Phyllobacterium zundukense: one gene and its partner. The protein of the gene in region 1 binds, or shares a complex with, the protein of each later gene. Links are inferred from orthologs where the notes say so. Each region holds a gene or a part of one and is shown on either strand. Other genes may lie near its edges.

Region 1 (6,904 bases):
TGCATGGGCGATGCTCATCACCACAAGGGTGAGGACCGGACGGATGATATAGGTGGGCGTCAGGGCGACAAGTACCCAGGAGCGCGACCTTGCCGTTCCATCGAGCGTGTCGCCAAGCGCGATCATCGGCAGGCAGATGAAACCGATCAGGAAAGGTACGACGTAATAGGATTCGATCGCTTCCCTGAAAAAGTAGACACCGCCGGCACCGATCAGGGCGATGCAGGTCGTCAGACCCAGTGCGAAGGCCTTGCTGGTAAACAGGATGCCGCGCAAGTGATCGAGTTGCTGACGTTCAAGATATTCCGGCACAAACCGGATGACAGTCGTCTGGAAGCCGAGACAGGAGAGATTGCCAAGAATAACGACCGTTACCCATACGAGGACAAAGATGCCGTATTCGAACTGCCCCATCCAGCGTGCAAAGATGACCTGGGAGACAAGGGCAATCGCGGCGCTGATGATGCGCACGAGAAATGCGATCAGTGAGACCCGCTGCGCGACGGCATGTTCCGTTGACCCGTCAAGCATCTGATCCAGGCGCAGGAGCCATGGATTAAGCTGCCGTGACAGTCTTTCCGGCAAAAACCGGTCTGCAGTTCTTACCGCAGAAATTCGCAAGGGCAGCTCCACTCGTTTCCAATACCAGACCCTATAATCCGTAAACCTTTAGAAACGGTTCGAAAAGTCAACGGGTTCTGCTTTGGAAACAATGCAAAAGGCCGCGTCTGGGACGCGGCCTTTTTTGTTTTATTATCAGACGAAGGCACCGTGGCAATGCTTGTATTTCTTGCCGGAGCCGCAGGGGCAGGCTTCGTTGCGGCCAATCTTGCCCCAGGTCTGCGGATTGTTGGGATCGCGGTCTGCCGGGTCAACGACGCGCAGATCCTCCTGCACCGCAAGAACGCTGCCTTCGCCGAAATCGTCTTCGCCGGTAAAGCCATCGATATGATGGCCTTCCATCACCGGCAAGGCCGGTTCCGGAGCACTTGCGGCCTCACGTACGATCTCGACACGCATCAGCTGTGTCGTCACGTTCTGGCGCAGGTTGACCAGCATCGTCTGGAAGAGCTCGAAACCTTCGGTCTTGTACTCGTTCAGCGGATCGCGCTGAGCGTAGCCACGGAAACCGACGACGGAACGCAAATGGTCCAGATTGACCAGATGTTCGCGCCACAGCGCATCCAGGGTCTGAAGAATGACCGACTTCTCGACATAGGCCATGATCTCCGGACCGAAGCGCTCGGCACGATCAGCGGCCGCTTTCTCTACGGTCTCCATCAGGCGTTCCCTGATATCATCCGGGGTTATGCCGTCTTCGAGCGCCCATTCGGTGATCGGAAGATCGAGGTTGAGAATGTTACGCACATCCTCGTCGAGCTGCTTGATATTCCACTGCTCGGCATAAGCGCCTTGAGGTGTATGCCGCGAGATCAGGTCGTCGACCACATCTTCGCGCATTTCCTTGGTGGTTTCGCTGAGATCCGTGCCGTCCATCAGCTCGATGCGCTGTTCGAAGATCACCTTGCGCTGATCGTTCATGACGTCGTCATACTTCAGAAGGTTCTTGCGGATATCGAAGTTTCGAGCCTCAACCTTCTTCTGTGCCTTCTCCAGCGCCTTGTTGATCCAGGGATGGACGATGGCCTCGTCTTCCTTGAGACCCAGCTTCTGCAGCATGCCGTCCATGCGCTCGGATCCGAAAATGCGCATCAGGTCGTCCTGGAGCGACAGGAAGAATTTCGACCGGCCTGGGTCACCCTGACGGCCCGAACGGCCACGCAGCTGGTTATCGATGCGGCGGCTTTCATGGCGTTCCGTAGCAAGAACGTAGAGACCGCCGGCGGCAAGCGCCTTCTCCTTCAAGCGGGCAATGTCCTCGCGAATGGAGGCTTCCTTGGCCTTGCGCTCTTCACCATGCGGCATGTCGTCGAGTTCGCGCGCGATACGCATTTCCACATTGCCGCCGAGCTGAATATCGGTACCGCGGCCGGCCATGTTCGTGGCGATGGTGATTGCGCCCGGAACACCGGCCTGGGCAACGATGTAGGCTTCCTGCTCGTGGTAGCGCGCGTTAAGCACCTGGAAGTCCTTGAAGCCTTCCTTGCGCAGACGTTCGGCGAGCTGTTCGGACTTTTCGATCGACGTGGTGCCGACGAGAATAGGCTGACCCTTGGCGGTTGCCTCGCGGATATCGCGAACAATGGCCTTGTATTTTTCCTCGACGGTCCGGTAGACCTCGTCATCCTCATCGGTACGCATGACAGGATTGTTGGTCGGAATTTCCGTGACTTCGAGGCCGTAAATATTGCCGAATTCTTCCGCTTCGGTCGAAGCCGTGCCGGTCATGCCGGCCAGCTTCTTGTACATGCGGAAGTAGTTCTGGAAGGTGATCGAGGCCAGCGTCTGGTTTTCCGGCTGGATCGTCACATGTTCCTTGGCTTCAAGCGCCTGATGCAGGCCTTCGGAGAAGCGGCGGCCCGGCATCATGCGGCCCGTGAACTCATCGATGATGACGATCTCGTCATTGCGGACGATGTAGTCCTTGTCCTTCTGGAAGAGCTTGTGAGCACGCAGCGCGTTGTTGACGTGGTGCACGACAGCAACGTTCTCGATATCGTAAAGGCCTTCGCCCTTGAGATGCCCAGCCTCTTTCAGGAGGTTCTCGAGCTTCTCGGTGCCTTCCTCGGTGAAGATCGCGGTCTTCTGCTTTTCGTCGATTTCGTAATCTTCCGGCTTCAAGGGCAGGATGAACGTATCGATGAGGTTGTAGAAGTCCGAGCGATCATCGAGCGGACCGGAAATGATCAGTGGTGTACGGGCCTCGTCGACCAGAATCGAATCCACTTCGTCGACGATCGCGTAATTATGCGGCCGCTGCACCATTTGCGCGCGTTCATACTTCATATTATCGCGCAGATAATCGAAGCCGAGCTCGTTGTTGGTGGCATAGGTGATGTCGGAATTGTAGGCGGCGGCGCGCTCTTCGTCGTCGAGACCGTGCACGATGATGCCATAGGTAAGGCCCAAGAAATTATAGATCTGGCCCATCCAGTGCGCATCGCGGGTGGCGAGGTAGTCGTTCACGGTGACGACATGCACGCCCTTGCCTTCGAGCGCATTGAGGTAGACGGGCAGGGTCGCGACAAGCGTCTTGCCTTCACCGGTACGCATTTCCGAAATGCCGCCATTGTGCAGGACCATGCCGCCGATCAGCTGTACGTCGAAGGGACGCATGCCGAGGACACGCTTGGCCGCTTCGCGCACCACAGCAAAAGCCGGAACGAGCAGATCGTCGAGCTTCGTCCCATTAGCGAGGCTGGCGCGGAATTCCGCGGTCTTCGCTTTCAGCTGCTCATCGGTAAGTGACGAAATTTCCGCTTCAAGCGCATTGATCTCCTCAACGCGGGGTTTGAAGCTCCTGACACGGCGCTCATTTGAAGAGCCGAAAATCTTGCGGGCGAGGCCGCCGAAACTGACCATCCCTGGTCCTCTCTAATTCGTTCTGCCAGGTGGACCCGGCATTTGAGACGCCCGACACCCGGCATTGAAATGCCTGATAGAGTAGGGACATCAAGCCAAATGTAGCGCATAACCCCAAAACCGGAAGCGGGATCATGCACCATTCAAAAGTGCTGCTGCGGCCATTGTGGGTCCAAAAGGACGCACGGCGCAGTAGTCGTATCTGTTGCCAAGCTATCTGGACGCAAAGCCGATGGACAGATAAGAGGAGGCTCGAATGATGTCAATGTTGAAGCAGCAAGCTGTTAATCGCTTCGTCGTGGCAAAATTCTGCCGTAATCATAGCCCGTACCGGTCCTCCCAAGGAGAAATTGACCTATGAACCAATTGCGTAAAACCCTTTCATTCATGACTGCTGCTGTATTTTTGACCGGTGTTTCCTCCGTGGCTATGGCCCAGGATGCCGGCAAGACGGAAGCGCCCAAAGCCGATGCTACCCAGGCAGATGCTGCCAAGACCGATCCGAACAAGGTGCTCGCAACAATCAATGGAACCAAGATCACCGCGAAGGAGGTCGATCAGATTTCCGCAGATCTCGATCCCCAATTCGCGCGCCTGCCGGACGACCAGCGGCGTTTGGCCGCTCTGGCTGCAATCATCGACATCAAGTCGCTGGCAGCCAAGGCCGAAGCTGAGAAGCTTGATCAGACGCCCGAGTTCAAGGCCCGTATGGAATTCCTGAAGGATCGCGCCCTGCATAATGACTTTTTCAGGCAGCAGGTTGTCGACAAGATCACCGATGCCGACGTGCGTGCCCGATACGACAAGGAAATGGCAGCAATGCCGCCGCAGAATGAAGTGCGCGCTCGTCACATTCTGGTGAAGACCAAGGAAGAAGCCGAAGCGATCATCAAGCAGCTTGATGGCGGCGCTTCCTTCGAGGAGGTTGCCAAGGAAAAATCGACTGACGGTTCGGCCGCGCAGGGTGGCGATCTCGGTTATTTCGGGCCCGGCCAGATGGTGCCGGAATTCGAAAAGGCGGCCAATTCGCTTGAAATCGGCAAATACACCAAAGAGCCGGTCCAGACACAGTTCGGCTTCCACGTGATCAAGCTGGAAGACAAGCGCGTGCAGCAGCCGCCCGCATTCGACACGGTCAAGGACCAGGTCAAATCCATCCTCATCCGTGAGCGCTACATGGAGGTGGTCAAGAAGGAACGGGCGGACCTGAAGATTGTATACACCGATCCGGAAATGGAAAAGGCGATCAAGGCCGCGACCGAAGGACAGCAGTAATAGATCAGGGGCCCGGCTTTGCTGGGCCCTTTCTTCCAGTCCATGTCCCAACCTTGTCAAAGCCGCTCTTCGAGGTAATCAATGTCTACATCTGTCTCTCCGCTGGCTCCGAAACATTATCCCGCCATGCCGGAAATTCGCGGAGCAAGGATCGCTACCGCTGAAGCCGGCATCAAGTACAAGGGCCGGACCGATGTTCTGATGATTGTTTTTGACAAGCCTGCTGCGGTTGCGGGAGTATTTACCCGGTCAAAATGCCCGTCGGCAGCCGTGGATTTTTGCCGTGACAGCCTGGTTGGCGGCAAAGCGCGCGCCGTGGTCGTCAATTCCGGCAATGCCAATGCATTTACGGGAAAAAAAGGACGGGAATCGACCAAGCTGACCGCCGCGGCTGCATCAAAGGCCGTCGGGTGCAAGCCTGGCGAAGTCTTCCTCGCCTCGACCGGGGTGATTGGCGAGCCGCTTGATGCTGGAAAGTTTAGCCATCTTCTCGGTGACATGACGAAGAATGCCGCCGCCGAGCGCTGGCAGGATGCGGCCAGCGCCATCATGACGACCGATACGTTTCCGAAGGTTGCAACGGAAACGGTTCTGCTCGGCGGGGTTCCGGTGACAATCAACGGCATTGCCAAGGGCGCCGGCATGATCGCGCCGGACATGGCGACGATGCTGTCCTTTGTTGCGACCGACGCGCCGATCGAATCGGATGTTCTGCAAGAGCTGCTATCGAAGTCAGTGGGCAAGAGCTTCAATTCCGTGACCGTCGACAGCGATACATCGACATCCGACACCTTGCTGCTCTTTGCCACGGGTTCTGCTGCCGAGCGCGGCGCGGAACGCGTAACAAAGGTCAAGGACAAGCGGCTGAAGGGTTTCAGCAAGGCGCTCGACCGTGTGTTGAAGAATCTGGCCCTGCAGGTCGTGCGTGACGGCGAGGGCGCGCGCAAGATGCTGGAAATCACGGTGACCGGCGCGACCTCGGCGCGCTCGGCCAAGCGTATTGCGCTATCGATTGCCAATTCGCCGCTGGTCAAGACGGCTGCGGCTGGCGAGGACGCCAATTGGGGCCGTATCGTCATGGCCGTTGGCAAGGCCGGCGAACCGGCAGACCGGGACCGCCTTGCGATCTGGTTCGGCGATATTCGCGTTGCCCGCGAAGGCGAGCGCGATCCCGACTATTCGGAAGAAGCGACATCCGCCTATATGAAGAACCAGGATATCAGTATCCGTGTCGATATCGGTCTGGGCAAAGGCAAGGCGACTGTCTGGACCTGCGACCTGACCAAGGAATATGTGGCGATCAACGGCGATTACCGTAGCTGAGACACTTTCTGAGGATAATGCATGCAATTGGCGCAGATCAGGCAGATTGAGGCGGTTGGATTCCGGGCCTGGCCTGCTTCCTCCGTCCATTATGACGGAAGCTGGGCCATCCGCATGACGGCGAGCCATCCGTCCAAGCGCCTGAACTCCGTCAATCCGCTCGATCCCGGCGACATCGACAATATGCAGCAGCGAGTGACACGGGCTGCGCAGCGGTTTCGCGCCTATGGCAGGCCCCCCGTTTTCCGCCTGTCGCCGCTCGCACCCAAGGAACTTGACCAGTATCTCGACGATCTGGGTTGGGCACGCTTCGATGAATCAATGGTCATGACCGTCGATCTGGCAAATGTCGATCTCTCCGATGCGATCGACCAGATCCCGCTGAAGGATATCGGCCGGTTCATCGACGCTTCATTGCAGGTTCAGGGTGAGAATTCCGCTCTGAAACCGGGCCTGTTCGAGGTCATCAATGCCATTCGGCCATCGAAGGGCCTGTTTGTCATCGAAGAGGGTGCTGTGCCGGTTTCGACGGCGATCTGCGTGCATGATGGTGCATTGGCCGGATTGTTCAACATCGGAACGGCAGCAAACCGGCGCCGCGTCGGGCTCGGTCGCACGATCATTCAATCAGCGTTGAAGTGGGCCATGCAACACGGTGCCAAAAAGGCCTGGCTGCAGGTGGAAGTAGCCAATACGGGTGCCATTGCGCTGTATGAGCAAATGGGCTTCCACGAAGCCTACCGGTACGCCTACAGGCAGGCGCCGGAGAAATGAGTAAAAACGTGTCGCATCCGATTCTACTGGTCACGGCCTGCGCGCTGGT
Region 2 (6,562 bases), 1.4 Mb from region 1 along the record:
CGACAAGGATGGTAAGCCGACCCGTGTTGGCTTCAAGGTCCTCGAGGACGGCAAGAAGGTACGTGTAGCAAAGCGTTCAGGAGATCTGATCGATGGCTGATGCAAAAATCGAACCCCGTCTGAAGAAGCAGTACTTTGAAGTAGTACGTAAGGCGCTTCTCGAGGAGTTCAAATACGACAACGAGATGCAGATCCCACGCATCACCAAGGTTGTCCTCAATATGGGCGTTGGTGAAGCAACTGCTGACTCCAAGAAGCCAACTGTCGCAGCTGAAGATCTGGCATTGATTGCTGGTCAGAAGCCGGTTATTACGCGTGCGCGCAATTCGATCGCTACCTTCAAGGTTCGTGAGAATATGCCGATCGGTACGAAGGTCACCCTTCGTAAAGAGCGCATGTATGAATTCATCGACCGTCTGATCACGATTGCGCTTCCGCGCGTTCGAGATTTCCGCGGCTTGAATCCAAAAAGCTTTGACGGTCGTGGCAATTTTGCCATGGGCATCAAGGAACACATTGTGTTCCCGGAAATCAACTACGACAAGGTTGATCAGATCTGGGGCATGGACATCATCGTTTGTACGACTGCAAAGACGGATGATGAAGCACGCGCTCTCCTGCGCGCCTTCAACTTCCCCTTCCGCCAGTAACGGCAAGCGTAGCGAGGTATATGAAATGGCTAAGACGAGCGCAGTCGAAAAGAACAAGCGCCGTGGTCTTCTGGTAAAACGTTTCGCTGCAAAGCGTGCGCGCCTGAAGGCTATCGTGATGAACCAGTCGCTGCCGTTGGACGAGCGCTTCCGCGCCACCATCCAGCTGGCAGAACTGCCACGGAATTCCACCAAGGTTCGTATTCGCAACCGTTGCGAAGTTTCGGGCCGTCCGCGCGGTTATTACCGCAAGATCAAAATGTCGCGTATCGCATTGCGCCAGCTGGGTTCGCTCGGCCAGGTGCCCGGCGTCGTGAAGTCGAGCTGGTAAGGGAGAAGACGGATGTCTATGACAGATCCTCTCGGCGATATGCTGACACGTATCCGTAACGCAACAATGCGCAAGAAGGGCAAGGTTTCGACGCCTGCCTCCAAGCTGCGTGCCCGCGTTCTGGATGTTCTTCAGGCTGAAGGCTATATCCGCGGATACAGCCAGGTTGATTTCGAAAACGGCAAGTCCGAGATCGAAATCGAACTGAAGTATTTTGAGAATGTACCGGTAATTCGCGAGATTACCCGTATTTCGAAGCCCGGCCGTCGCGTTTACGTCTCGGTCAAGTCGATCCCGCAGGTTGCTAACGGCCTTGGTATTTCGATCCTGTCGACGCCGAAGGGCGTAATGGCGGATCACGAGGCACGTGAACAGAATGTTGGTGGCGAATTGCTCTGCCGCATATTCTAATGCGCGGGCTGTAACAGGAAGAAACGGACAGGTTGAAAAATGTCTCGTATCGGTAAAAAACCCGTGGCAGTCCCGCAGGGCGTAACAGCCAGCGTAGACGGCCAGACCATCAAGGCCAAAGGCCCGAAGGGGGAACTCTCCTTTGTCGCCAATGACGACGTTGTGGTCAAGTTTGAAGACGGTGCCGTCAGCGTTAATCCGCGCGACGATTCCAAGATCGCTCGTTCGAAGTGGGGCATGAGCCGCACGATGGTCGTCAACATCTTCACAGGTGTTAAGGACGGTTTCGAAAAGCGTCTTGAAATCAGCGGCGTTGGCTATCGTGCGGCAATGCAGGGCAAGAACCTGCAGCTGTCGCTCGGCTTCAGCCATGAAGTGGTCTACCAGGTGCCGGAAGGCATCACGGTTGCTGTCCCGAAGCCGACGGAAATCGTCGTCACCGGCATCGACAAGCAGCAGGTTGGCCAGGTCGCGGCTGAAATTCGCGAATATCGTAGCCCAGAGCCTTACAAGGGCAAGGGTGTGAAATATGCGGGCGAGAAGATCGTTCGTAAAGAAGGTAAGAAGAAGTAAGGAATTCGTGTCATGGCATCGCCGAAAGAAATCATTCAGCGTCGCGCTTCGCGTGTTCGCCGCCAGCTCAAGGCGGTTGCCGGTGACCGTCCGCGGCTCAGCGTCCACCGTTCTTCAAAGAATATCTATGCGCAGGTCATCGACGATGCGCATGGTCATACGATTGCATCCGCATCCACTCTCGAAGTTGACCTCAAGGGCAAGCTGAAGACCGGTGCAGATTCGGAAGCAGCGGCACTCATCGGCAAGCTCGTTGCAGAGCGCGCCGTCAAGGCCGGCATCAAGGAAGTTGTCTTCGATCGTGGTGCTTATATTTACCACGGCCGTGTAAAGGCACTTGCTGAAGCTGCCCGCGAAGCTGGTCTCAGCTTCTAAGGCAAAACTTTCGGGATCCGGAACTGCAAGGGCTTGTCTCTTGCAAGCCGGATTTCGCAAACATCATTCGTGCTACCGGAAAAGAAAAAGGAATTAGGAGCATGGCACAGGAAAAGAGAAGCCGCGAGGATCGCGGTCGCAACGAAGAGCGCGATAGCGAATTCGTTGACAAGCTCGTGCATATCAACCGCGTCGCCAAGGTCGTCAAGGGCGGCCGGCGTTTTGGCTTTGCTGCTCTCGTCGTTGTCGGCGATCAGAAGGGCCGCGTAGGTTTCGGTCATGGCAAGGCGCGTGAAGTGCCGGAAGCTATCCGCAAGGCAACGGAATCCGCCAAGCGCGAAATGATTTTCGTACCGCTGCGTTCGGGCCGTACCCTTCATCACGATGTTGAAGGCCGTCATGGCGCCGGCAAGGTTCTGCTTCGCGCAGCCACAGCTGGTACAGGTATCATCGCTGGTGGTCCAATGCGCGCCGTATTCGAGACGCTTGGTGTGCAGGACGTTGTCGCAAAGTCACTCGGTTCGTCGAACCCGTATAACATGGTTCGCGCGACGTTTGATGCCCTGAAGCATCAGATGCATCCGAAGGACATCGCTGCTCAGCGCGGTATCAAGTATTCGACACTGCAGGCTCGCCGCCGCGATGTGGTCGGTTCGGAAGAATAGGCCATAGATGGCGCAGCAGGGCAGGGCCTTCGGGTTCCTGCTCACTGTAGAGACTAAAGGACAAAGTCATGGTTGAGAACAAGAAGGGTAAGACGGTTACGGTCGAACAGATCGGTAGCCCTATCCGCCGTCCGGCAGAACAGCGCGCAACGCTGATCGGCCTGGGCCTCAATAAGATGCATCGCCGTCGTACATTGGAAGATACGCCTTCCGTACGTGGCATGATTGCAAAGGTTCAACATCTCGTCCGCGTTGTGGACGAGGCTTGATACCGGAGATTAAGCAAATGAAACTCAATGATCTGAGTGAAAATCCAGGCGCGACCAAAGCACGCAAGCGCGTTGGCCGTGGTATTGGTTCGGGCTCCGGCAAGACTGCCGGTCGTGGTGTCAAGGGTCAGAAGTCGCGTTCGGGCGTTGCTATCAACGGTTTCGAAGGCGGACAGATGCCGCTTTACCGTCGCTTGCCTAAGCGCGGTTTCACCAACATCTTCTCGAAGAACTTCAACACCGTTTCGGTTGGCCGTATCCAGACTGCCATCGACGCCAAGAAGCTCGATGCCAAGGCACCGGTCACGATTGAAGCCCTCAAGGCTGCCGGCGTTATTCGCCGCCCCAAGGATGGCGTTCGTCTGCTTTCCGATGGCGAGATCACGACCGCAGTAACCTTCGAGGTTTCCGGTGCATCCAAGGCTGCGATCGAAAAGATCGAAAAGGCCGGCGGTACCGTCAAGCTTCCAGCTGCTCCTGCAGCTGCAGAATAAATATGCCTATTCAGGCGGCGATCTCCACGATCGCCGCTTGTACCTTTTATCAAGGGCACATATCTGGGTAGAGCCGCCGATTCCCGTTTCGGGTGGCGAGGCCCTGACGGGCACAGACCGGAGACTATAATGGCTTCAGCCGCAGAACAGCTCGCGTCAAATCTCAATTTCTCTGCTTTCTCGAAGGCCGAAGAGCTCAAAAAGCGCATTTGGTTTACGCTTGGCGCATTGCTGGTTTACCGGCTTGGTACTTATATCCCGCTGCCGGGTATCAATCTCGGTGCATTCGCCCAGGCCTTCAACAACCAGGCCCAAGGCATCCTCGGCATGTTCAACATGTTCGCAGGCGGTGCCGTTGAAAGAATGGCAATCTTTGCCCTCGGCATCATGCCATACATTTCGGCTTCGATTATCGTCCAGCTGATGACTTCCGTTGTTCCGGCTCTGGAGCAGCTGAAGAAGGATGGCGAGCAGGGCCGCAAGGTCATCAACCAGTATACGCGTTATGGCACCGTGCTTCTGGCAACGGTTCAGGCCTACGCGATTGCGGTTGGCCTGCAGGGCAGCCAGGGCATTGTTACGGATCCGGGTCCGTTCTTCCTGTTCTCGACGGTCATCACGCTCGTCGGTGGCACCATGTTCCTGATGTGGCTGGGCGAGCAGATCACGGCACGCGGTATCGGTAACGGTATCTCACTGATCATCTTCTCCGGTATCGTCGCAAACCTGCCACAGGCTATTTCCGGTACGCTGGAACTCGGCCGGACAGGTGCGCTGTCGACGGGTGTCATTCTGGCCGTCATCGTACTGACGATAGCCGTCATCGGCATCATCGTCTTCGTTGAACGTGCCCAGCGCCGCCTTCTGATCCAGTATCCGAAGCGCCAGGTTGGCAACCGCATGTTCCAGGGCGATACCTCGCATCTGCCGCTGAAGCTCAATACAGCGGGCGTTATCCCGCCGATCTTCGCTTCGTCGCTGCTGCTTCTGCCTGCCACGATCGCCGGCTTTGCCAATAGCCAGAATATGCCGGCATGGGCGACGACAATTCTGTCGTCACTTGGTCATGGCCAGCCTGCTTATATGGCACTTTATGCAGCGATGATCGTCTTCTTTGCCTTCTTCTACACGGCACTTGTCTTCAACCCGAAGGATACTGCCGATCAGTTGAAGAAGCATTCCGGCTTCATTCCCGGCATTCGCCCCGGCGAGCGTACGGCTGAATACATCGATTACGTCCTGACACGAGTCACGGTTCTTGGCGCCATCTATCTTGTTATCATCTGCATGCTGCCTGAATTCCTGATCTCGTGGGCTGGTGTTCCTTTCTATCTCGGCGGTACGTCGCTGTTGATTGTCGTGAGCGTGACGCTCGATACGGTTGCGCAGATCCAGGGTCACCTGATTGCGCATCAGTATGAAGGGCTGATCAAGAAGTCGAAGCTCCGTGGGGGGAAACGCAACAGATGAGATTAATACTTCTCGGACCACCGGGGGCAGGTAAGGGAACTCAGTCTCAGCGCTTGGTAGACAAATTGGGCATACCGCAACTCTCCACGGGAGACATGTTGCGCGAGGCGGTGAAAGCCGGGACAGATGTTGGCCTGCGGGCCAAGGCTGTCATGGATGCCGGCAACCTGGTTTCCGACGAAATCGTCAATGCGATCGTTTCCGAACGCATCGACCAGCCGGATGCGGCCAAGGGGTTCATCCTTGACGGTTATCCACGCACATTGGTTCAAGCCGATGCGGTCGAAGCGATGCTGGCGGACAAGGGTCTTGAACTCGATTGCGTGATCGAACTCGAAGTGGACGACAATGTCCTCGTCGAGCGGATCTCCGGCCGCTATTCCTGCGCGAAGTGCGGTACCGGCTACCACGACACCAACAAGAAGCCACATGTTGCAGGTGTCTGCGACAAGTGCGGTTCGACGGAATTCAAGCGCCGTCCGGACGACAATGCCGAAACGGTGCGCACGCGCCTGGAGGCTTACTACAAACAGACCTCGCCACTGATTGGCTACTACTACGCCAAGGGCAAACTCAAGAAGGTCGATGGCATGGCTGACATGGAAGATGTCACCGCATCGATCGAAAAAATTCTGTCGGAACTCTAAGTCTGACAAAAAACTATCGGGGGAGTTGACTTTTCGCAGCGATTCCTTCAAGTACGGCGCAAATTCGCTTGGATATAAAGCGGTCGGCGCCGATCCGGTAAAGCAGGTTCGGGGCTGATCGTTTGTGTTTGTCCCGGATATCATTTTTCATCCCGTCATCTGGCTGCCGCGTTGGCACTCCAGCTCTGCCGGTTAACAAGGAGAACAGACGTGGCTCGTATCGCTGGCGTCAACATCCCGACGAACAAGCGCGTTGTTATCGCGCTTCAGTACATTCACGGGATTGGTCAAAAGTTTGCTCAGGAAATCGTCGCGAAAGTCGGCATTCCTGCAGAGCGTCGCGTCAACCAGTTGACGGATGCGGAAGTCTTGCAGATTCGTGAAACGATCGATCGTGATTACCATGTTGAAGGTGATCTTCGTCGTGAAGTTTCCATGAACATCAAGCGTCTGATGGACCTGGGCTGCTATCGCGGTCTGCGTCATCGTCGCTCGCTGCCGGTTCGTGGTCAGCGCACGCATACCAATGCGCGTACCCGCAAGGGTCCTGCCAAGGCAATCGCCGGCAAGAAGAAGTAAGTTTGTTCCGGCGCGGTTCGCTGCGCCGGTTCTGCTTTTTGCAGAGTTAAGTGCTGGTTTCGCACTCTAACTGAAACCACGGTGGAGCCTCTGGAAAT

What was found.
Region 2: the proteins of secA (region 1) and secY are in contact, whole or in part, in a crystal structure (PDB 3DIN), measured with the Thermotoga maritima proteins. The link is inferred for Phyllobacterium zundukense from one-to-one orthologs. Residues at the interface, in WP_004082002.1 of Thermotoga maritima: Glu261, Ala262, Arg263, Lys300, Ala301, Arg302, Thr303, Ile304, Ile305, Leu323, Tyr324, Asp325, Pro326, Val329, Ser330, Tyr333, Ile336, Lys340, Phe345, Val349, Glu363, Phe364, Tyr374, Ser375, Gly376, Gly377, Glu393, Ile395, Thr482, Ser483; in WP_004081795.1 of Thermotoga maritima: Glu108, Gly109, Glu110, Glu111, Ala236, Glu237, Arg238, Arg239, Ile240, Thr241, Ile242, Gln243, Tyr244, Ala245, Arg246, Arg247, Val248, Thr249, Gly250, Arg251, Arg252, Val253, Tyr254, Gly256, Ala257, Ser258, Thr259, Tyr260, Leu261, Pro262.

What each region holds. Positions count from the first base shown.
Region 1 is NZ_CP017940.1:485,644-492,547, forward strand. The notes cover bases 557-3,870. They hold secA (preprotein translocase subunit SecA), read right to left. Parts: upstream 3,484-3,870; coding sequence 757-3,483; downstream 557-756. Other genes in these bases: BLM14_RS02445 (lipopolysaccharide biosynthesis protein), read right to left, coding at 557-621; BLM14_RS02455 (peptidylprolyl isomerase), read left to right, coding at 3,841-3,870. In the rest of the region: more of BLM14_RS02445, read right to left, coding at 1-556; more of BLM14_RS02455, read left to right, coding at 3,871-4,758; bifunctional glutamate N-acetyltransferase/amino-acid acetyltransferase ArgJ, read left to right, coding at 4,840-6,081; BLM14_RS02465 (GNAT family N-acetyltransferase), read left to right, coding at 6,103-6,855; BLM14_RS02470 ((deoxy)nucleoside triphosphate pyrophosphohydrolase), read left to right, coding at 6,852-6,904. UniProt on the Escherichia coli protein: Required for protein export, interacts with the SecYEG preprotein conducting channel.
Region 2 is NZ_CP017940.1:1,917,387-1,923,948, reverse strand. The notes cover bases 3,096-6,067. They hold secY (preprotein translocase subunit SecY), read left to right. Parts: upstream 3,096-3,897; coding sequence 3,898-5,238; downstream 5,239-6,067. Other genes in these bases: BLM14_RS09570 (adenylate kinase), read left to right, coding at 5,235-5,885; rplO (50S ribosomal protein L15), read left to right, coding at 3,292-3,768; rpmD (50S ribosomal protein L30), read left to right, coding at 3,096-3,274. Also shown: rplX (50S ribosomal protein L24), read left to right, coding at 1-100; rplE (50S ribosomal protein L5), read left to right, coding at 93-650; rpsN (30S ribosomal protein S14), read left to right, coding at 676-981; rpsH (30S ribosomal protein S8), read left to right, coding at 994-1,392; rplF (50S ribosomal protein L6), read left to right, coding at 1,432-1,965; rplR (50S ribosomal protein L18), read left to right, coding at 1,978-2,340; rpsE (30S ribosomal protein S5), read left to right, coding at 2,442-3,005; more of rpmD, read left to right, coding at 3,074-3,095; rpsM (30S ribosomal protein S13), read left to right, coding at 6,096-6,464. UniProt on the Escherichia coli protein: The central subunit of the protein translocation channel SecYEG. Consists of two halves formed by TMs 1-5 and 6-10.